DNA from 3 places in the Frankia sp. CeTa3Moorea genome. Region 1 is predicted to be linked to each of the others. Evidence: riboswitches for the same ligand, from Rfam matches in the RefSeq annotation. Region 1 holds a riboswitch; each other region holds the start of a gene.
What was found. Region 1 has a riboswitch for cobalamin ahead of AC08OV_RS18830 (methylenetetrahydrofolate reductase). Riboswitches for the same ligand answer to the same signal wherever they lie in the genome.

Region 1 (5,289 bases):
TGCGCCCCGCCCTCCAGGCGGTCACGGGCGAGACGGACGCGATCGCGGAGGGCACGCTCTGCTACACGGGCGACCTCACCGACCCCGCCGAGCGGATCTACACCCTCGACTACTACCCGCGCCTCGCGGAGCGGCTCGTCGAGGCCGGCTCACACGTGCTGGCGATCAAGGACATGGCCGGGCTGCTGCGCCCGCCGGCGGCGACGCGGCTGGTCACGGCACTGCGGGAGCGCTTCGACACCCCGGTGCACCTGCACACCCACGACACGGCCGGCGGCCAGCTCGCGACCCTGCTCGCCGCCGCGAACGCAGGCGTCGACGCGGTGGACGCCGCCGCGGCCCCCATGTCCGGCGGCACGAGCCAGCCGAACATGTCCGCGCTCGTCGCCGCGACCGACCACACCGACCGCGCAACCGGCATCCCGCTCGCGGCGCTGTCCGCGCTGGAGGCCTACTGGGAGGCGGTCCGCGACCTGTACGCCCCGTTCGAGGCGGGCCTGCGGGCGCCGACCGGCGCCGTCTACCGGCACGAGATTCCGGGCGGCCAGCTGACGAACCTGCGCCAGCAGGCCATCGCGCTCGGGCTCGGCGACCGCTGGTCCGAGGTCACCGAGTGCTACGCGATCGCCAACGAGCTGCTCGGCAAGCCAATCAAGGTGACGCCGACCAGCAAGGTCGTCGGCGACCTCGCGCTGTTCATCGCCTCCGGGAACATCGACCCCGCCACGCTACGGACCGAGCCGGAGAAGTACGACCTGCCGGCCAGTGTGCTCGGCTACCTCGCCGGCGACGCCCGGCGCGCCACCCTGTCGCGGCTGCTGTTCCCCGGCCCGTGGCGCGACTACGAGAAGGCCGTCGAGCAGTACGGCGACAGCTCGGTCATTCCCACGGAGGCCTTCCTCTACGGCCTGCTGCCCGGCGAGCCGGTCAGCGTCTTCCTCGAACCCGGCGCCGAGATCATCGTCGAGCTCGAAACCATCAGCGATCCCGACCGCGCCGGTATCCGCACCCTCTACCTGCGGGTCAACGGCCAGCCCCGCCCCGTCCGGGTCCGCGACGAGTCCATCAGCTCGGCGTCCGCCACCGCCCGCCGCGCCGACCCCACCAACTCCGGCCATATCGGCGCGAGCCTCCCCGGCATCGTCACCTTCGCGGTCAAGGTCGGCGACACCATCGAGAAGGGCGCCAAGCTGGCCGTCGTCGAGGCCATGAAGATGGAAGCCGCCGTCACCAGCCCCACCGCCGGAACCATCACCGAACTCGCCCGCAGTACCGGCGACTCCGTCGAAGTCGGCGAGCTCCTGCTCGTCATCCAGCCCTGATCTGGCAGCCGGCTCGCCGTCTCGCGCCGGGTCTCCGGCGTTGGCCGGCGACCCGGCTCGACTGGTCCCGCCTCGTCGTGACAGCCGTCGCGCTCAGCCCGCCGGCTGGGGAGCTGAGCCGACGAGGTTGCGGTAGACCTCCCGGGTCGCCGAGGAGCGGTTGAGGGTGATGAAGTGCAGGCCGGGCGCACGGCCGCCGGGTCGTCGGCGACCGCCTCCAGGCGGCGGGCCAGCGCTGGCGGGAAAGCGGCGCCGGACAGCTGGGCCATCCGGGTGATCTGCGCGACGTTCGTCACCGGCATCACCCCGGGCACGATCGGCGCGTCGCAGCCCAGCCGGCCGACCCGCTCGACCAGCCGGAGGTAGGCGTCGGCGTCGAAGAAGAACTGGGTGATGGCGTAGCTGGCCCCGGCGCGGAACTTGCCGGCCAGGGCGCGGGCGTCGCTGTCGAGGTCGGCGGCGCGTGGGTGCTTGTCCGGGAACGCCGCGACGCCGACGCAGAAGTTCCCGAGCCCGCGGACGAAGGTGACCAGCTCGTCCGCGTGCTCGAAGCCGTTGGGATGGCGTACCCACTCGCCGAGCGGGTCGCCCGGCGGGTCGCCGCGCAGCGCCAGGATGTTGCGGACGCCGGTACCGGCGACCGTGCCGACGATCCGGCGCAGCTCCGCCCGGGCGTGGTTGACCGCGGTGAGATGCACGATCGGCGTCAGTGACGTCTCGGTGGCGATCCGTTCGCAGATGCGCATCGTGCCCTCGCGGGTCGACCCGCCGGCGCCGTAGGTGACGGACACGAACGATGGCCGCAGCGCCTCGATCTCGCGTAGCGCGGTCCACAGCGCCCGCTCACCGTCGGGCGTCTTCGGCGGGAAGAACTCGAACGAGTAGGAGGTCGTTCCGGTCGACAGGAACTCGCTCATCGTCGCGGGGCGGGCCGCAAGGGGGGACCTCCGCTGCCTGGGCACGGTCGTCACCTCGGCGCGCAGCTCAGTGTCTGTCATGGTCGGCACCTGTTCTCACCGTCGTGGACGGGCGGTGGACGGGCGCGGCCTTGACCGGTCGACGCTGGGCGCGGCCGTACACGGGCCGGCCAGGGGTGGCCGGCCGGCAGGCGGGCATGCTCACGCTGATCGTCCTCCAGCACCTCGTGGAAGCGTCACTCGGTGCCGTGGCCGGTCTCCTGGCTGACGGGTACAGCGTCTCCGGACCGGCCTTCCCAGGCCGACAAGCAGCCCAGTGACCTCCGCGCGGACGCGGATACGGCCGGAGACTCCCGAACACAGTGGCGAGGGCCGCGCCGGCGTCACACCGGCTTCCCGAACACCACGGCCGGTTCAGGCTACGCGCGGCCCACATCGCCGACAAGGCCGCCTCACCGGTCCCGTCACGCCGGCGTCGAATGGCCGGGAGGCCCGGGCGCGGAACCCGAGCCTCCCGAAAACCGTCGGGACCGGTCAGAAGTCCTCGTCGAAGGAGACCGAACCCTCCACGGCGACCTGGTAGGACGACACCCGGCGTTCGAAGAAGTTCGACAGCTCCTGCACGTCCTGCAGGTCGAGGAACGAGAACGGGTTGGCCGACCCGAACATGGGCGCGAACCCGAGCTGACCGAGCCGGCGGTCGGCGACGTACTCCAGGTAGGTGCGCATGTCAGCGACGGTCATCCCGGCGACCCCACCGGTCAGGAGGTCCTCGGCGAACACGGTTTCAGCGTCGACCGCCTCGGCGAGCATGTCCCGCACCGCGGCCTCGAAGTCGGCGTCGACGAGGTCGGGTTCCTCGGCGCGGACGGTGCGGATCACGTCGAGGGCGAACCCCATGTGCATGGACTCGTCGCGGAACACCCAGTTGGTGCCGGAGGCGAGCCCGTGCAGCAGGCCGCGGGAGCGCAGGAAGTAGACGTAGGCGAAGGCGCCGTAGAAGAACAGCCCTTCGATGCAGGTGGCGAAGCAGATCAGGTTGAGCAGGAAGGCCCGCCGGTCGGCGCGGGTGCGCAGCCGGTCGAGGCGGCCGAGGGAGTCGATCCAGCGGAAGCAGAACGCTGCCTTGGCGCGGATCGACGGGATGTTCTCGATGGCGGCGAACGCGCGGGCCCGCTCGTCCGGATCGGGCAGGTAGGTGTCGAGCAGGGTCAGGTAGAACTGGACGTGCACGGCCTCCTCGAACAGTTGGCGGGACAGGTAGAGCCGCGCCTCCGGGGCGTTCAGGTGCCGGTAGAGGTTGAGCACGAGGTTGTTGGCGACGATCGTGTCGCCGGTCGCGAAGAACGCGACGAGGCGGTTGACCAGATGCCGCTCGGCCGACCTGAGACGGTGCAGGTCGGCGAGGTCGGTGTGCAGGTCAACCTCCTCCACGGTCCAGGTGTTGCGGATCGCCGCCCGGTAGCGGTCGTAGAACTCCGGGTAGCGCATGGGCCGCAGGGTGAGGCTCATGCCCGGGTCGAGCAGCAGCGACCGGTGTCGCGGCCCGTCCACCGCTGAGCCGGACTGCGCGGGAACCTGCTGGGGCGGGACAGTCGTCGTCACTGGCACGCCTCGCAGGTCTCGGGGTTCTCCAGAGAGCAGGCCAGCGCCTCGGCATCGGTCGTCGGCGCGGGTTGCGCCGGTCCCGAGGGTGGGCGCGCGGTCGACCCCGAGTCGGTGGGCGCGGACGCGTGCCGGCCCGCGCCGGCCGGCACGGTGGCCTGCTGGATGCGGGTCGCGGGCCGCGACCGCAGGTAGTAGGTCGTCTTCAGCCCGCTTGACCAGGCGTAGGCGTACATCGAGGACAGCCGGCCGATGCTCGGGTCGGCCATGAACAAGTTCAGCGACTGGCTCTGGTCGACAAACGGCATCCGGGCCGCCGCCAGGTCGATCAGCGCACGCTGCGGCAGCTCCCACGCGGTGCGAAACAGCGCGCGGACCTCGGCTGGCAGGTCGTCGATCGTCTGGACGGACCCATCGGCGGCCTTGATCCGCTCCCGTACCTGCGCCGTCCACAGGCCGCGGGACTTGAGCTCGTCGACGAGATAGCCGTTGACCTGGAGGAACTCGCCGGACAGCGTCTCGCGCTTGAACACGTTGGACACCTGCGGCTCGATGCACTCGTAGCAGCCGACGATCGACGCGATCGTCGCGGTCGGCGCGATCGCGACCAGCAGGCAGTTACGCAGGCCGTGCGCGGCGACCGCCGCCCGCAGCGCCGCCCACCGCTCCACCTGCGCCGGCGTCACGTCGAAGTGGTCCGGATGCAGCACCCCGCGGGCGGCCCGGGTCTGCGCGAACGCGGGGTGCGGGCCGTGCGCGCGGGCGAGCTCAGTGGACCGCTCCAGCGCGGTGAGCGCGATCTCCTCGGCAAGTCGGGTCGACAGCTCACAGGCGGCCGGGGAGTCGAACGGCAGCCGCAGCGCAAAGAACACATCCTGAAGGCCCATCACGCCGAGGCCGACCGGCCGCCACCGGGGGTTGCTCGCCGCGGCCTCGGGTGTCGGGTAGTAGTTGATGTCGATCACCCGGTCGAGGAAGGTCACCGCCGTGCGCACGGTCGCGCGCAGCGCCGCCCAATCAACCCGCGCCGCTGGATCCCCGTCGCCGTCCGCGTCGGCGGCCGGGTCTGCGGGCAGGAGGTGGCGGGCGAGGTTGACCGAGCCGAGGTTGCACACCGCGATCTCGTCATCGCTGGAGACTTCGAGGATCTCGGTGCACAGGTTCGACAGGTGGATGACGTTGCCCAGCTCGGCGGTCTGGTTGCCGGTCCGGTTCGCGGCGTCCTTGAACGTCATCCAGCCGTTGCCGGTCTGCGCCAGCGTCCGCATCATCCGCGCGTACAGATCACGGGCGGGCAGCTGGCGGACATAGCGGCCGGCGGCCTCGGCGGCCCGGTAGGCCAGGTCGAACTCCTCACCCCACAGGTCGGGCAGCTCCGGCACCGCGTCCGGATCCATCAGCGACCACACCCCGTCGGCCTGCACCCGGCGCATGAACTCGTCCGG
Region 2 (5,289 bases), on a different contig from region 1:
GACGCCGGCCGCGAGCCCGCCGAGCCCCAGCGCGCGCCGGAGGCGCCGGCGCGCGGACGCCGGCGGCGCGGACGGCACGGTCAGCTCAGCTTCTTGTAGAAGACGAACGTGTGGCCGGGCACGAGCTCGGGGTGCAGGATCGCGACCAGGTCGGCGAGCACCAGGTCGGGCCGGGTCACGCCGCGCTCCCAGTAGTCGTTGCCGCCGCCGGGCCCGATGGCCAGGGTGTTCGTCCAGACCTGGCCGCCGGGCTGCGCCGCGGCGAGGGTGCCGTAGCGGGGGTCCTCGGCGACCGCGTCGCCGACCGTGTCCCACTCGCCGTCGGCCAGCCAGACCGGCGCGTCGCCGCCGTCGGCGAACACCGCCTCGAAGCTGAGTTCCAGGCTGCCGGTGTCGGTCTCGTCCTCCCACGGGTAGGTCGCGCCCGCGTCCGACAGCAGCTTGCCGACGTAGCTGCCGCCGGACGGCATGTACCAGGTGCCCTCGTACATCGAGCCGGGCAGCACCTTCACCGGGGTGACCCCGGCGGCGGTCGCCTTGTCCGCGATGGCGGAGTAGTCGGTCTGGATCTGGCCGAAGACCTTGGCGGCCTGCTCCTCGTCGCCGGTGAGCGCCGCCATCACCTTGATCCACTCGGCCCGGCCGAGCGGGTCGCCCTCCAGCCATTCGGCGTTGGCGACGACCGTCACGCCCGCCTTGCGGATCGTCGCGTACTCGGGCGAGTCCGTCCCGTCGGTCATCAGGACGTCGGGGGCGGCGCTGACCACCTTCTCCACGTCGATCTGGTAGTTCGGGGCGTACTCGACGACCTTGCCGGCGTCGATCTGCTCGCGCACCTCAGGGCTGGAGACCAGGCTGGCGCTGGAGACCCCGGTGAGGACGTCGACCGCGTCCAGGTCGACCAGCAGCGGTAGGTGGGTCGTCGACCCGGAGTAGAGGCTGGTGATCGGCACCTCGATCTGCGGGGCGGCGGCGAGGTCTCCGGTCAGCTCCGGTGCCGGCGCGCCGCAGCGCACCAGCACGTACGACTCCGGCTTGCCGTCCGGGTACGGCTCCTTGACCGTGAGTACCTGGTAGCTGTTGTGGTAGGTCAGCGTGACGTTCTTGGCCGCCTCGAACGTCGACTTCACCGGGAAGTAGTCGGTCTCGGCGTTGAACGACGTCACGCACCCGCGCGCGTCGAGGGCTGCGGAGCCACCGGCCTCGTCACCGTCGTCGTCCCCGCAGGCCGCCAGCGAGACCATCGCCAGCACGCCGGCCAGCACCGCAGCGACGGCGGTCCGGCGACGCGGCCGGCCGGGCCGGCGGCGTCGCGACGGCCGCGCGGGCGCGTCGGCAGCGGCTGCCGAAAGCGCGGGATCAGACTCAGCACAAGCAGGCACGCTCACGCGGACCGCCTCTCCAGCACCTCGTGGATGGGTCACTCGATGCCGTGGCCGGTCTCCTGGCTGACGGGTCGACGCCTCCAGGTCAGCCTTCCCAGGCGAACACGCCCAGTGACTTCCGCCGCACCGCGGACCAGACCCGAGACTTCCCGATCACAGTGGCGAGGGCCGCGCCGGCATCACACCGGCTTCCCGAACACCACGGCAACGCCACGCTACGCGACCGGAGCCCAACCGGGCAAGAGGCACAGATCGGCCATCGCCGCGACGACGAGCACACCGGCGGTCAGGACCGGCCCGAGCCGCCGGCGGTCCTTCCCGCCTCGGGCCAGCCCCCGCTCCGGCGGCCGGGCGGGCGGAGCCCGGGGACACGGCTGCCACGGATCGACGTCACACCGACACGGGCCGCGACTACTGGACATAGTATGGTGTCCTACTTTATGGTCCCCTACCAAGGTCCATGGTGTCAGGGAAGCCGGTGTGAATCCGGCGCGGTCCCGCCACTGTGACCGGGGAGCCGGACTCCCGTGATGCCACTGGCCGCGTGCCGGGAAGGCAGGAGTCCGCGCCGATCCGGGAGCCAGGATACCGGCCGTGGGCGACCGTGTACTTCCACGAGGATGGAGTCGGAACGCATGTCAGCCCTGCTTTTTCATGCCCCCTTCCGAGCCGCCCGGCGACATTTCGACTGATTCCCGGCGGCTTTCGCACTCCTTCTTTCTTCACATCCTTCTCCCGGCGCGCCGCGGCCGCCGGGGCGATGCAGGCTGCGCACTTTCGGAAGGTCAGGCGAAATTTCTCATGCGAGAACTCACGCATCACGTCGGCGGAAAGCCGGTCCCGGGCACCTCGGGTCGTTTCGGTGCCGTCTACGACCCGAGTACCGGGCGGGAGCAGGCGCGGGTACCACTGGCGTCGCGCGCAGAGGTGGCCGACGCCGTCGCGGCGGCGGCCGACGCCCAGCCCGGCTGGGCCCGGCTCAACCCCCAGCGCCGGGCCAGGGTGCTGGCGCGCTTCCTCGAACTGGTCCGGGCCGAGCAGGACTCGCTCGCCCGGCTGCTCGCCGCAGAGCACGGCAAGACGGTGGCCGACGCGCACGGCGACATCGAGCGCGGCCTGGAGGTGGTCGAGTTCGCCACCGGCATCCCGCACCTGCTCAAGGGCGAGTACTCGGACGCGGCCGGCACCGGCATCGACGTGTACTCGATGCGCCAGCCCCTCGGGGTCGTCGCCGGGATCACCCCGTTCAACTTCCCTGCGATGATCCCGCTCTGGAAGGCGGCACCGGCGCTGGCCTGCGGTAACGCATTCGTGCTCAAGCCGTCGGAGCGTGACCCCTCGGTGCCGCTGCGGCTGGCGGAGCTGTTCCTGGACGCCGGCCTGCCGCCGGGCGTGTTCAACGTCGTCAACGGCGACAAGGAGGCCGTGGACGCGCTGCTGACGGACCCCCGGGTCGAGGCGGTCGGCTTCGTCGGGTCGTCCGACATCGCCCAGTACGTCTACGCCACCGCCGCCGCGCACGGCAAGCGGGCGCAGTGCTTCGGCGGGGCGAAGAACCACATGGTCGTCATGCCGGACGCGGACCTCGACCACGCGGTGGAGTCCCTGGTCGGCGCCGGCTACGGGTCGGCTGGCGAGCGCTGCATGGCGATCTCGGTCGCCGTCCCGGTGGGCGAGGCGACGGCGGACGCCCTGGTCGAGCGGCTCGCCGCGCGGGTCACGGCGCTGCGGATCGGGCCGGCGCTGGACGACGCCACCGAGATCGGCCCGCTGGTCACCCCCGCGGCCGTGGCCCGGGTCCGCGACTACCTCAGCTCCGGCGTCGAGGAGGGCGCGAGCCTGGTCGTCGACGGCAGCGGCAACCCGCTCGCGGGCACCGAGCACGAGCAGGGCTTCTACCTCGGCGCGTCGCTGTTCGACCACGTCACCCCGGCGATGCGGATCTACCGGGAGGAGATCTTCGGCCCGGTGCTCTCGGTCGTGCGCGCCGCCGACTACGAGGAGGCGCTGCGGCTGCCGAACGAGCACGAGTACGGCAACGGCGTGGCGATCTTCACCAGGGATGGGGACACCGCCCGGGACTTCACCCACCGGGTGAACACCGGAATGGTCGGCGTGAACGTGCCCATCCCGGTGCCCATCGCATACCACACGTTCGGCGGCTGGAAGCGTTCCGGATTCGGCGACCTGAACCAGCACGGGCCGGACTCGATCCGTTTCTACACGAAGACGAAGACCGTCACCTCCCGCTGGCCCAGCGCCCGGGTCCGGGAACAGGCCAGCTTCGTCATCCCCACGATGAAGTGACGGCGACCGGTGGAGACGCTGTCACCTGAGCGGCGCGCGCTCCGCGAGACCGCCGGCGATTTCGCCGACGAGTTCCTCGCGCCGAACGCCGTCAAATGGGACCAGACCCAGCATTTCCCGGTGGACGTGCTGCGCCGGGCCGGCGAGATCGGCATGGGCGGGATCTGCGTCGCCGAGGACGTCGGCGGCTCCGGGCTGGGCCGCCTCGACGTGGTCCTCATCTTCGAGGAGCTGGCCGCCGGCTGCCCGTCGATCGCCGCGTACATCTCCATCCACAACATGGTCGCCTGGCTGATCGACCAGTACGGCGACGACGAGCTGCGCGCCCGGGTTCTGCCGGAGATGTGCGCGATGGCCCGGCTCGGCAGCTACTGCCTGACCGAGCCGTCGGCCGGCTCGGACGCGGCGGCGATCACCACCCGGGCCAGCCGCGACGGTGACGACTACCTGCTCGACGGCGTCAAGCAGTTCATCTCCGGCGCCGGCGTCTCCGACGTCTACGTCGTGTTCGCGCGGACCGGTGCGAGCGGACCCGCCGGCATCTCAGCGTTCGTCGTCGAGCGCGGCACCCCCGGCCTGTCGTTCGGCCCGGACGAAGGCAAGATGGGCTGGAAGGCACAGCCCACCCGCCAGGTCATGCTCGACGGCGTCCGGGTGCCGGCGGGCAACCGCCTCGGCCCCGAAGGGGCGGGCTTCCCGGCGGCGATGCGGGCGCTCGACGGCGGCCGGCTCAACATCGCCGCCTGCTCGCTGGGCGGCGCCCGGTCGGCGCTCGACCGCACCGTGCGCTACCTGGGGGAACGCCACGCGTTCGGGGCGCCGCTGGCCGACGCGCAGGCGCTGCGGTTCCGGCTCGCCGACATGGGCACTGAGGTGGCCGCGTCCCGCGCCCTGCTCTGGCAGGCCGCGGACGCGCTCGACCGCGGCGACCCGGCCGCCACCCAGCTGTGCGCGATGGCCAAGCGCTTCGTCACCGACGCCGGCTTCACCGTCGCGAACGAGGCCCTGCAACTGCACGGGGGCTACGGATACCTCACCGAGTTCGGTTTGGAGAAGATCGTGCGAGACCTGCGGGTGCACCAGATCCTCGAGGGCACCAACGAGATCATGCGGGTGATCGTGTCCCGCGCGCTGCTGGCGGACGCCCGATGACCGCTGGCGCGCTGGCCGAGGGCACCGACGAGGTGATCCGCCGGGTCGACGGCCCCGTCGGCCGGCTCACCCTCGACCGGCCCAAGGCCATCAACGCGCTGACCCACGCCATGGTGCTCGCGATGACCGAGGCGCTCGCCGACTGGGCCACCGACGACTCGATCACCTGCGTGCTCGTCGACGGCGCCGGCGAGCGCGGGCTGTGCGCCGGCGGCGACATCCGCTCGATCTACCACGACGCCCGGTCGGGCAGCACCGGGTCCGTCGACTTCTGGGCCGACGAGTACCGGCTGAACGCCTTCGTCGCCCGCTACCCGAAGCCCTACGTCGTGCTGATGGACGGCCTGGTGATGGGCGGCGGCGTCGGGATCTCCGCGCACGGCTCGGTCCGCGTCGTCACCGAGCGCTCCAGGATCGGCATGCCGGAGACCGGCATCGGGTTCGT
Region 3 (5,289 bases), on a different contig from region 1:
GCCGCGCCGCCCGCGTCGAGCTCTACCGCCGCCTCGACGCCGCCGGTGCGCCGGTCAGCTGGGGCCTGCGGATGTTCAACGGTATCGGCGAGCAGCTGATCACCGTCCTGCTGCCCAACCCGTTCCTCACCGAGGACCAGCGGCTGCGGGAGCGCCCGGACTTCGGTCAGCTCGACGTCTGGGACGAGCTGCGGGCCCGTCACCTCGGGCTGGAGCCCGACCCGCTCGACCGCACCGGCACCGGCTTCCGGCACGGCTGAGGGGCGGCTGTCAGCGGTTCTCCCCGCCAGCCGAGCGGCCTTCCCGAAGCATGCGCCCGAGCAGCACGACCTCGTCGACTTTCTGCCGCGCGGACGCCGTCCGGTCGACCGACCGCGGGTCGAGCCTGGTTTCCAGGTCAGGCGGCAGGTGCAGCAGCGAGCAGGACGTGCTTACCACGACCTGGCCCGCCAGCCCGAACAGCGTCGCGCAGGTCGACAGGGCCGCCCGCAGGTTGGTGCGTCGGACGGTGCTCCCGTCGACGACCCCGGCGACGACGGTGGCCGAGCCGAGGCCGCCTACAGCCGCCAGCGCCGCCAGGTTGCCCGGGCCCGCGACGAAGTCCAGGCCGATCGCCTCCACCCCGATGTCCGCCAGGGCGGGCAGGGCCGGCCCGATCTCCCCGAAGGAGGTCGCCACCAGGATCTTCGGCCGCCACGGGGCCGCGGCGAGCGTGAGGTAGGCCTGGCGCAGCGCGGTCAGCTCCTGCGCGGACAGGTCCCGGGTCAGCACCGGCTCGTCCAGCTGCACCCACGAGGCCCCCGCGTCGGCCAGCTGTCGCAGGAGTTCGCCGTAGGCGGCGACCAGGTCGCCGAGCAGGTCGAGGGGCGTGAACGCCGCCGCCTCGTCCGAGGCCTTGGCGAGCAGCAGGAAGGTGAGCGGGCCGACGAGGACCGGCCGGGTGGTCACCCCGATCGCCCTGGCCTCGGCGAACTCGCGCAACGGCTTGTCACCGGCCAGCCGGAACCGGGTGCCCTCGTCGAGCTCGGGGACGATGCAGAAGCAGTTGGTGGCGAACCACCTGGCCCTTTCCAGTGCGGGCACGCCGCCTGCGCCGCGCGCCATCGCGAAGTAGGAGCCGAGCTCGGCGGACCGGCCCCGCGCGCCCTCGCCGGTCGGCCAGTAGCGGGCGGGAACCGCGCCGAAGAGCACCGCGGTATCCAGCATGTGGTCGTAGTACGAGAACGTGTTCGACGGCACGGTGTCGAGCCCGGCGTCGGCGAGCTCGGCCCAGACCTCGGCGCGCAGGGCCGCCGCCGTGCGCTCCAGCTCCGCGGCGTCGATCCGCCCCGCCCAGTAGGCCTCGGTCGCGGTCGTCAGCTCGCGGTGCCGCCCGGTCCGGGGGTAGCCGAGAACGGTCGTCCGGACGGTGCCCGTCCCGCTGCCCACCCGGCTGCCGTTGGTCGTGAAAGCCGACATGGTTTCCTTCCCTCGGGAAACGCATCCGGCCCGCGGCCACATCGGTACGACGCTGACCCGACGGCGGTCAGCTCGTGGCCGACGCGGCATCGTCGACCTGCCGCGCGCAAGCGCGCCCATGGCCGCTCACTACGCCACCCGCCCGCCCCCCGTGGGGACACCGAACGCCCAACGCGCGTGCGGCGCGCCAGCCGAGAGAATTGCGTAGGCTGGTACCGAATAGACAGGGGTGATCGCGGAGAGTAAGCGCTCACGGAAAGTGCTGAGCGAGGGTGCTCCGGGGTCGATTGTCACGGTCAACTTTCCGAAGGCCGCCCGCAACACAGCGTCGGTGGTGCCCACACGGCACGGCCAGCCGATACCCGGGCGGCGGGCTGGGGAAGGGCGAGCCTGATGAGTGACCGCTCTGTCCCCCGGCGGGTCGAGGTCGACGGCGCCGAGATGGTGATGCTCGAACCGCACGCCTACCAACAGCTGCGCGCACACCGCCGCCAAGCCGGCGCGCAGTCGGCCCGGATGCGCGAGCTGCGCCATCAGTTGGACCTGCTCGTCGACTATCTCGACGGCCTGACCCGCCAGGCACAGGCACTGCCTTCCTGCGCCGACTGTCCGGGCCCGGAGTGCCCAACGACTGACCTCGACTGCCCCCGACGTCTGCTCCTGACCACGCTCGCCGCACGTCCGGTCCCAGACCAGCGGCGCAGCACCGACCGGTAGCCCGGAAACTGATGCGTCACAACCCATCGGCGCCTCGTCGGCGTGAGGTGGACGGGACGTCGATGACGCGGACGGCGTGCGACGGGCCGGTCGTCTCACGCGAAGAGGCCGGGCCGCCGCGGCCTGGCCTGCGGGTACCGACGGGTGCGTCGGTACGGCGGCCGTGGTGAGCGTCGAGTCCGCTGGTACGGCGGATGCCCTCGGGGCATCGGCGGGCTCGCGGTCGGCGAGTGGGTCATCAACGCCGAGGTGGCGCAGGACTATTGCCGGGACGATCCCGCGCGCCACCTCGAGGAGATCGCCGCCGAGCTGGGGCTGCCCGCGGCGCGGTGGCGTCCCGGCACGGTCAACCTCGTCTGCCTGCTGCCCGTGCTGCTCAGCGACGCGGCCCTGGTCAACGCCGTCGTCACGGCCACCGAGGCGAAGAGCCAGGCGTTGCTGGAAGCCGGCGTTCCCGGCACCGGCACGGCGTCCGACGCCCTCGTGGTGTGCTGCCCCGCCGGCTCCGCTGGTGGACCGCCGGGAGTCGAGTACTGCGGCCCGCGCTCGCGATGGGGAGCCCGCCTGGGCCGTGCCGTCCACGCCGCCGTCGCAGGCGGCGCCGCGTGCTACGCCGCCCGATGGGCGGAGCCCTCAGCCTGACCGCCATGTCCGCCCGGCGGGTCCGAACCCAGATCAGGAGATGCTTCTGTACCGCTCCGCCGGCCGGACGGGGCGGCAGACGGCCCGCGCGCCGACGCCGCGACGGGCTGAGGACGCGGGTGCGGGAGGCTGGGCGCTCGTCGGCGAGGCCGTGAGCGAGACGACCTCACGCCACATGCCGGCTCGTGCCTCCGGCCCCCGGTGCCGTTGCTAGGCTGCTGAGCGCAGCTGGTTCGACCGCCACTCGGTGCCTCGACGAGGTAATGGGTGGTGGGAGACGTGAGAGGGAACCCGGTGGGAATCCGGGACTGCCCCGCAGCGGTGAGTGGGAACGAACACCGTCCGATGCCGCACCTGACGGGTGCGGCGGGACAGCACTGAACTCGTAGCGGCTCGACCGGCCTTGAGCTGGGCGGGCCCGGGGTTTGGGAAGCGACGGCCAGTAGGGAGCCCCGTCCGAACGGATCGGGAAGGCCCACGAGTCCGAAGACCTGCCCGCTGTGCGTGCGCGCGGTCGCGAGCACGCTTGGCTGTGACCTCGTGGGTGGGTCCGCGCCGTCGGCGCCTCTCGGTCGGACTTTCGACGACCAGTCGGGGTGCCGGTGTCGTGCTGGTCTGTTCGCGAGGTCAGGTGGACTCGCGAAGGAGAGCCCATGAGCACGACCGCACCGCTTAGTCGCGCGACGGTGTACGGGTATCCCCGGCAGGGTGCCAATCGGGAGCTGAAGAAGGCGACCGAGGCGTACTGGGCGGGCACGAGCGACGCCGAGCAGTTGCTGGCGGCCACTCGGCAGCTACGCCAGGAGCGCCTGGCCCAGCTGAGGCAGGCCGGGATCGAGGAGATCCCGAGCAACGACTTCTCGCTGTACGACCACGTGCTGGACACCGCCGTCATGCTCGGCGCCATCCCGGCGCGCCACCGTACGGCGGTCCCGGAGGTGAGCACGCCGAAGGGCAGGCTGGACCGCTACTTCGCCATGGCTCGCGGCACCGCGGACGCCGAGCCGCTGGAGATGACGAAGTGGTTCGACACCAACTACCACTACCTGGTGCCCGAGCTCGGCCCCGACACCGACTTCAGCCTGGACGCGGCCAAGCCGCTCGGTGAGTTCGCCGAGGCGAAGGACGCCGGTGTCCTCACCCGGCCGGTGCTGGTCGGCCCGGTGACGTTCCTGCTGCTGGCCAAGGCGGCTCCGGACGCGGGCGAGGGTTTCGAGCCGCTGTCGCTGCTGGACCGGATTCTGCCGCTGTACGCAGACGTGCTGCGCCAGCTGCGGGCCGCCGGGGCCGAGTGGGTCCAGCTCGACGAGCCGGCGCTGGTCCTTGACCAGCCTGCGGCGGTCCTGGAGGCGGTCAGCGGCGCCTACGCAACGCTGACCGCCGCGGCGGACCGGCCGAAGCTGTTGCTGGCCACCTACTTCGACCGGGTCGGTGACGCGCTGCCGGTGCTGCGCGACAGCGCCCTCGACGGCGTCGCGCTCGACTTCGTCGGACCGGCGTCGGCCAACCTGGCGGCCCTTGCCGCCGCCGGCGGCCTCGGCGACAAGCGACTGGTCGCCGGCGTCGTCAACGGGCACAACATCTGGGCCGCCGACCTGGCCGCCACCCTCGACACGATCGAGAGCCTGCGGGGCCTCGCCGGCCGAGTCGACGTCTCGGCCTCCTGCTCCCTGCTGCACGTCCCGCTGGATGTGGTCCTCGAGGGCGACCTGGACCCCGAGATTGCCGGCTGGCTGGCCTTCGCCCGGCAGAAGCTCGACGAGATCGTCACCCTCACCGCCGGCCTCACCTCGGGACGGGACGCCATCGCCGGCGCCCTGCAGACCAACGCCGCGCGTCTCGCCGCCCGGGCCGTGTCGCCGCTCGTGCGGGTCGAGGCGGTGCACCAGCGGGCCGCGGCCGTGACCGGCGCGGACCTGCACCGGGCGAGCCCCTACGAGAAGCGTGACCTGGTCCAGGCGGAGCGGCTGAGCCTGCCGCAGCTGCCGACGACCACTATCGGGTCGTTCCCGCAGACCGCGAGTCTGCGCCAGGCCCGGGCCGCGCTGCGCAACGGGAGCATGTCCCCGGACGGCTACGTCGAGGCGATGCGGACCGAGATCCGCAACGTGATCGCCGCCCAGGAGGAGTTCGGGCTGGACGTGCTGGTGCACGGCGAGCCCGAGCGCAACGACATGGTGCAGTACTTCGGCGAGCAGCTGACCGGGTTCCTCGCGACGACGGACGGCTGGGTGCAGTCGTACGGCTCGCGCTACGTCCGGCCGCCGATCATCCTGGGTGACGTCGTCCGTCCGGAGCCGATGACCGTCGCCTGGGCTACCTACGCCCAGAGCCTCACCGACAAGCCGGTCAAGGGCATGCTCACGGGCCCGGTCACCATGCTGGCCTGGTCGTTCGTCCGCGACGACCAGCCACGGGCCGACACCGCGCGGCAGGTCGCGCTCGCCCTGCGCGACGAGGTGGCCGACCTGG

Region 2: linked by a shared signal. The riboswitch ahead of AC08OV_RS12135 (CoA-acylating methylmalonate-semialdehyde dehydrogenase) and the one ahead of AC08OV_RS18830 (methylenetetrahydrofolate reductase) in region 1 are both predicted to bind cobalamin.
Region 3: linked by a shared signal. The riboswitch ahead of metE (5-methyltetrahydropteroyltriglutamate--homocysteine S-methyltransferase) and the one ahead of AC08OV_RS18830 (methylenetetrahydrofolate reductase) in region 1 are both predicted to bind cobalamin.

What each region holds. Positions count from the first base shown of each region.
Region 1 is NZ_CDXDOR010000127.1:4,739-10,027, forward strand. Features, by position in the region: gene AC08OV_RS18825 (ATP-binding protein) at 1-1,322, shown strand, start outside; partial or broken gene AC08OV_RS18830 (methylenetetrahydrofolate reductase) at 1,416-2,239, opposite strand; cobalamin riboswitch at 2,473-2,662, opposite strand; gene AC08OV_RS18835 (ribonucleotide-diphosphate reductase subunit beta) at 2,774-3,844, opposite strand; gene AC08OV_RS18840 (ribonucleoside-diphosphate reductase subunit alpha) at 3,841-5,289, opposite strand, start outside.
Region 2 is NZ_CDXDOR010000056.1:6,180-11,468, reverse strand. Features, by position in the region: gene AC08OV_RS12145 (FecCD family ABC transporter permease) at 1-78, opposite strand, end outside; gene AC08OV_RS12140 (ABC transporter substrate-binding protein) at 81-1,388, opposite strand; cobalamin riboswitch at 1,418-1,604, opposite strand; cobalamin riboswitch at 1,810-1,996, shown strand; gene AC08OV_RS12135 (CoA-acylating methylmalonate-semialdehyde dehydrogenase) at 2,187-3,692, shown strand; gene AC08OV_RS12130 (acyl-CoA dehydrogenase family protein) at 3,702-4,844, shown strand; gene AC08OV_RS12125 (enoyl-CoA hydratase/isomerase family protein) at 4,841-5,289, shown strand, end outside.
Region 3 is NZ_CDXDOR010000056.1:14,981-20,269, forward strand. Features, by position in the region: gene AC08OV_RS12155 (DUF7676 family protein) at 1-260, shown strand, start outside; gene AC08OV_RS12160 (hypothetical protein) at 271-1,458, opposite strand; gene AC08OV_RS12165 (hypothetical protein) at 1,852-2,175, shown strand; gene AC08OV_RS12170 (adenosylcobinamide amidohydrolase) at 2,320-2,817, shown strand; cobalamin riboswitch at 3,046-3,330, shown strand; gene metE (5-methyltetrahydropteroyltriglutamate--homocysteine S-methyltransferase) at 3,471-5,289, shown strand, end outside.